DNA from 2 places in the Ferdinandcohnia sp. GQ5 genome. Region 2 is predicted to be linked to the other one. Evidence: predicted binding sites of a transcription regulator. Region 2 holds the regulator's gene; the other holds the start of a gene.
What was found. The regulator LexA, encoded in region 2, represses DNA repair genes until DNA is damaged. The targets are predictions, from matches to a motif close to CGAACATATGTTCG.
Positions count from the first base shown of each region.

Region 1: a site for LexA is predicted at 2,142-2,155, ahead of AC6CHV_RS12870 (YhjD family protein). Genes of this name have one in related genera too.

Region 1 is NZ_JCAXEW010000009.1:126,447-129,880, forward strand. Features, by position in the region: gene aceA (isocitrate lyase) at 1-273, shown strand, start outside; gene AC6CHV_RS12855 (IDEAL domain-containing protein) at 348-584, opposite strand; gene AC6CHV_RS12860 (hypothetical protein) at 772-987, shown strand; gene AC6CHV_RS12865 (competence protein ComK) at 1,173-1,712, shown strand; gene AC6CHV_RS12870 (YhjD family protein) at 1,747-2,124, opposite strand; gene AC6CHV_RS12875 (prolyl oligopeptidase family serine peptidase) at 2,295-3,434, shown strand, end outside.
Region 2 is NZ_JCAXEW010000001.1:32,406-35,839, reverse strand. Features, by position in the region: gene tkt (transketolase) at 1-585, opposite strand, end outside; gene AC6CHV_RS00160 (DUF896 domain-containing protein) at 698-928, opposite strand; gene lexA (transcriptional repressor LexA) at 1,334-1,960, shown strand; gene glnA (type I glutamate--ammonia ligase) at 2,048-3,382, opposite strand.

The DNA of each region.
Region 1 (3,434 bases), on a different contig from region 2:
TACAAATTCCAATTTGTTACGTTGGCTGGATTCCATGCTCTAAACCACAGCATGTTTGAATTAGCTAGAGGTTACAAAGAAAGAGGAATGGGGGCATATTCAGAGCTTCAGGAGGCTGAATTCGCAAGCGAAAAGCATGGGTACACAGCTACAAGACATCAGCGTGAAGTAGGAACAGGATATTTTGATGAAGTGGCACAGGTTATTACGGGAGGAACATCATCTACGACTGCTTTAAAAGGCTCTACCGAGGAAGCACAATTTTCAAAATAAGACGCCTAAAAAAACTGGCTAACATATTGTTAGTCAGTTTTTATTCGGTTATTCTTGGACTTTACAATTTTATATTATGACGTTTTGCTAAATAATTTGCGGTACTCCGCTGAAGCTTCCATAAACAATCCTTCATTTTTTGAGTCAATTGCTTCATTAACCCTCGTTTCCAAAAGCTCTTTTCTTCGTTTAAATAGGCTCTCATCGATAATCATTTGAATATATATGTCTAATACCGATTCCCTAGGTGCTTTGAAATTTTTCGTATCCCGTGACTTCATGATCTCAGAGTATGTTTTTCTTTTTTTCATGAAAGCTCACTCCTAATCCTTTTTAATAGTATATTTAGGTGGACACGTAAAATCAACCGAATTTTTAGACTTTTTAAAAATTTATTTGGAATACTAATAGTGTCTAGGCAAACTTTAACTGACTAAAGTTAAATTCTTGTATGATAATTTATATTTTCATGCATGATAAGAATGGAGGTGGAAAAATATGAAAAATAATTTAGATGAGGGTTCAAATCACGATATCCCAAAGAATACACCATTAAATCCAGTTTTCGGCATGTCAAATGTCCTAGACACAAATAATCCTTTTCTTTCAGAATCTGCTTATGCGGGTAATTCGGTGGATGAGCATACGACATTAGAACAAGCAAACTCCTATCTGGCCGAAAAAGAGCTAGGACAAATAAATGAAAATTCATAGCAGAAAATAAACTCGGTGGTCTTCTTTTAAAAATGTTTTTGCATCCAAAAAAACATTTTAGAAAGAATTCCACTCTTTTTTTGTGAATTTTTTGTGAACTGTATAGTTATAAATACCTAGTAATGCTAATATGAAAATGCTTCCATTAGTAAAAATATTAGAATAATTTAAAGGGGGATGAATAGATGGAGGTTAAGCAAACGAATTATTTGATGGAATATGAAATTAATCCAGACACTATGGCGGTATTACCTATTGAAATAGGTAAAAATACTTGTTCAAGGGTACTTGAAGTTGAAGGTGAATATGTTGTTGCTATGAAGCCGACTGAGATTGTTGACCGAAGCTGCCGTTATTTTGGAAGCTCGCTTAAGGGCAGGCAAGAAGGGACACGTGAAATTATGGGGGTAACCCATAAAGCACCGATTATTGTTGAAGCGTCTAATAAGATTTTTTTATTTCCTACCGCATCGCCAACAAAGCAAGACTGCGCATGGCTATCTCATAACTATGTTTCAGATTGTAGATACAGTGTGAACGAGAACACAACTGTTATTTTTACAAATAAGCAAGCCATTAAATTGCAAATCTCGAAAGGCTCCTTTCAAAACCAACTCCATAGAACTGCACAACTGCGAACGATTGTTACCAATAGAATGGACAAGCCAAATAAACGCATAAATTTTGTATTAAATCCTCAAAACGATCCAAGTATTCCAAACTAATCTGATTGCCAATAATGAATTGGTTTTCCCAGCCTTACGTTTGTTCATTGTTAGTCAATGTCTTTTCGATGAAATAAGATTCAAGCAACTGTTGAACTTCATTTCGAATCCGTGGGTTAAAGTAGTTATGTTCCTCTTCATAGCCTCGATACATGAATGAAAATAATGTGAATGCCTCATCTCTTTGTTTTTCCCATACCTTCATATTTTTCTTTTTCATTTGTTGTTTAATTGTATAGAGGTCTTTTTGAACCATCTTCATTGTATGTTCAAGTAAATGGAGATATGGCTTCTTTAACTTAAAGCCAGCGGTTTCTATTGCTGTCAGATCACGATTAAGGATGGTAAGAACCATAGGTAAAAAGATAGCTTTTTCAAAAATAGCTCGGTCATCCTCAGGTATTCTTGTCATGATTATCCCTCTTTTTTAGAACGTATGTTTGTATATATGATAAGACATATTTTTAGAAGAATCAAGAAGAGAGAAGGAAAAAGTATTTCTAGTGTCGAAATACTTTTATTAGTGGTGCATCATGTATGAGGTACTACAATGACAATTCGTAAACAAAGGACGGGAGAAGAATGACAGAGATAAAACGTAGAGGCATCGTAGCAGAGGATTTATATGAATTAAAAACAGTCAATGATCCACAGCTTTCTCCGGATGGAAGCAAATTTGTGTTTGTGGAGACTGAAATTAATAAGGATAAGCACGAGTATAACTCACATTTATATGTTGGCACTGTTGAGGGTAAAGTTACTCAATGGACTTTTGGTGATGTGAGAGATGGGTCGCCACGTTGGTCCCCGACTGGAGAATCTATTGCATTTGTATCGAATCGTTCTGGAAAACAGCAAATCTATTGCTTGCATACAGATGGTGGTGAACCAAAACAAATTACATATTGTGCAAATGGAGCACGAAATCCGATCTGGTCACCGGATGGTTCAAAGATCTTATTTACTACTTCATTAGCACATGACGAGAGCGTTACGGATAAAGAAAAGAAGAAGAAGGAAGAAGATGAGAAACATCTTGAACCGATGATCGTTGAAAGAATCCGTTATAAATCTGACGCAGCTGGATTTCTAGATAACAAAAATCAACATCTTGCATTGGTAGATGTAGCTACTGGTGCAGTGGAGCAATTAACATCAGGCGAACATGATTATACGGCAGGATGTTGGTCTCCTGATGGATCAAAAATTACATTTGTAGGAGATATCAATGAGGATTCAGATTATAACTTGATTTCTGATGTCTATGTGATGTCGCTCAAAGATAAGAGCTATGAAAAGATTACGAACGGCTCAGGGAACTTTGGTACTCCTTCTTGGTCTCCTGATGGCCAATATATTGCATTAGTTGGACATGAACAAGAATTTGCAGGAGCCACTTTACCAAAAATTTGGTTATATACAATTGAAAGTGCTGAGCTAACTTGTTTAACAAGTGAGTTAGATGCTTATGTAGGAGATTGTGTTGCTGCTGACTTCCAATTAGGGGGATCCAATCCTGGTGTCATCTGGAACGAAGATAGTAGAAGTTTTTACTTTCTATTAACTAACCATGGTAGTACAGGGGTTTATTATGGATCTATTGAGGGTGAAGTCTATCCATCATTATTCGAGAACCAGCATGTATTTGCACTAACAGTAAATAATCATAAGGCAGTTGTTGGTATCAGTAAACCAACAGAACCAGGGGATTTATATTATTTA
Region 2 (3,434 bases):
AAGATCACCATCAAGGGAAATATCATTAGAATCATACAAAACAATTAGTCGACCTAATTTTAGATGTCCTGCTAATGATGAAGCCTCACCTGATACACCTTCCATCAGGTCACCATCACCACAAATGGCATATGTATAATGGTTAACAATTTCAATTGAGTCATTATTATAGACACCCGCTAAATGGCGTTCTGCCATCGCCATTCCAACAGCCATAGCAATACCTTGGCCGAGTGGGCCAGTAGTTGCATCGACACCTGCCGTGTGGCCATACTCAGGATGCCCCGGGGTCTTACTGCCCCATTGGCGAAACTGCTTTAAGTCATCAATTGTTAAGTCGTAACCAGATAGGTGTAACATACTGTACAATAATGCAGAGCCGTGTCCCGCAGATAAAACAAATCGATCACGGTTGAACCAATGTGGGTTTTTCGGGTTATGTTTCATATGTCGAGTCCATAAAGCATATGTCATGGGTGCTGCTCCCATTGGCATACCTGGGTGTCCTGAATTTGCCTTTTCAACAGCATCAATAGAAAGTGTTCGAATTGACGCTATCGACAAGTCTGTTAGTGATTGTGTCATAAAAATAAACATCCTTTCAAGAGTTTCTAACGAACTAACATAAAACATAGCAGTTCTTCATTGATAGTATGCACAAAAAAAAAAGAATACATAGAAATCTATGTATTCTTTATTAATGCAATCTTTTCCGCTTACTATTTTTCAGTTTTTCTGGGGTTACATCATTACCCTCTGGATCAACAACTTTTACAGAATGTAATGTATTAGTCATTGAACTTCTAAAAACACGTAGGTACTCTTGTCTAAGCTCTTGCTGTTCTTCTTTTTCTTTATCCGTAAGACCAACTGTCTTCGCTTTTTTTGCAAGAGCATTGATCCGATTGATTTTATCTTTTGAAAGCATAATTATTACTCCTTGTTTATTCTTTTCTAAATCATAGTTCATAGTACTAGATGAAAAGATATTTTACAAGTCATCCACATTACGCATTTAGCTTGCACTAATAATAACCATTCCCATACTTAATAAAACAAATAGTACATAATAGATAAATCCGCCTTGTAATTTCCTTAACATCTTTATTTCACTCCTATAGAATGTTTGTTCGTATTTTATATTTCTATTATAGACCGAACATTTGTTTTGTGTCAACAAAAATTCGAACTTATGTTTGTATAATCTAGTAAAACATGCTATACTCAACTTAAGAAATTCGGTATTTGTCGAATTTACTAGGTCACCTGAACAGTGAGATCGAAGAGAAGATTTAAATACATATATAATATAAGTGCAAGGGGATGAGCGAAGATGACAACGAAGCTTTCTAAAAGACAGCAGGATATATTGAATTACATAAAACAAGAAGTTAAAGAAAAGGGCTACCCACCTTCCGTAAGGGAAATTGGGGAGGCTGTTGGTTTAGCATCAAGTTCAACAGTACACGGACATTTGTCCAGACTAGAAAGCAAAGGCTTGATTCGAAGAGACCCTACTAAACCTCGCGCGATTGAAATTTTACAAGTTGACGAAAATGAAACAATTCCAACTGCAAACGTTGTGAATGTCCCAGTCATAGGTAAGGTTACTGCAGGACAACCAATTACAGCTGTGGAAAATATTGAAGAGTACTTCCCATTACCTGATCGTTTTGCTGCCCATGATGACCAAATTTTTATGCTTGAGATAATGGGAGATAGTATGATCGAAGCGGGGATTCTTGACGGAGACTATGTGATTGTTAGACAACAGCATTCAGCTAACAATGGGGATATTGTTGTTGCAATGACAGAGGAAGATGAAGCGACTGTAAAACGTTTCTTTAAGGAAAAAGATCATATCCGCTTGCAACCGGAAAACTCAATGCTCGAACCGATCATCCTTAAAAACGTAGTCATATTAGGAAAAGTTATTGGCGTATACCGTACAATTCATTAATCTAAAAAAGGAACATTTCTAAATGAAATGTTCCTTTTTTATTAGCAAAAAAACCCTTAACACATCCACGTGTTAAGGGTTCATTTATTAATACATAGTCATGTATTGCTCTCTCTCCCATGGATGAACCTGGGTACGGAACATATCCCATTCGATCTCTTTTGCTTCAATAAAGTGTTCGAACAGATGTCCGCCTAATGCTTTGATTAACACTTCATCCTGCTTAAGCATATCCAATGCAAGAGATAAAGTTGGTGGTAAATCCACAATGCCCGCTTCATTACGCTCTTCTTTATTCATCACATAGATGTTTCTGTCAACAGGTGCTGGTGGTGTCAATTTGTTTTTGATACCATCTAATCCTGCAGCTAATAGTACAGCCATTGCCATATAAGGGTTTGCTGCCGGGTCAACTGAACGCACCTCGACACGTGTGCTTAAACCACGTGAAGCTGGGATACGAACAAGTGGACTTCTATTTTGAGCAGACCAAGCCACATAGCAAGGTGCTTCATAACCAGGTACTAGTCGTTTATATGAGTTTACAGTTGGATTTGTAACAGCTGTAAAATTAGGCGCATGCTTTAAAATACCTGCAATAAAATGTCTAGCATTATCACTTAATTGTAGATCCGCATTAGGATCAAAGAATGCATTTTCCGCGCCTTTGAATAATGATAGGTTACAGTGCATTCCTGAACCCGCTACTCCAAACAATGGTTTTGGCATAAAGGTTGCATGTAAACCATGTTTACGAGCAATTGTTTTTACAACAAGCTTAAAAGTCTGAATTTCATCACACGCTGTTAAAGCATCCTCGTATTTAAAATCAATTTCATGTTGTCCAGGTGCAACCTCATGGTGAGAAGCTTCAATTTCAAATCCCATTTCCTCAAGCTCTAATACGATATCACGGCGGCAGTTTTCACCAAGGTCTGTTGGCGCTAAGTCAAAGTAACCACCATTATCGTTAAGTTCAAGAGTTGGTTCACCTTTTTCATTTAACTTAAATAAGAAAAACTCAGGTTCAGGGCCAAGATTGAAATCCGTAAATCCTAGTTCTTCCATTTCTTTCAAGACTCTCTTTAAGTTGTTACGAGGGTCCCCTTCGAATGGAGTACCATCCGCATTATGAATATCACAAATTAAACGAGCAACCTTCCCTTTTTCTGCAGTCCACGGGAAAACTACCCATGTATTTAAATCTGGATATAGGTACATATCTGATTCTTCGATACGAACAAAGCCTTCGATTGAAGAGCCATCAAACATCATTTTATTGCTCAATGCTTTTTCTAATTGACTTACGGGAATTTCAACGTTTTTAATTGTTCCAAGAATATCTGTAAATTGTAAACGAATAAATTTTACATTCTCTTCTTTTGCTAAACGAAAAATATCATCTTTCGTATATTTGGACATTGTGTTTCCTCCCCAAACCTAGTTGTAAGTATAGTTTTGTAATCAATATGCT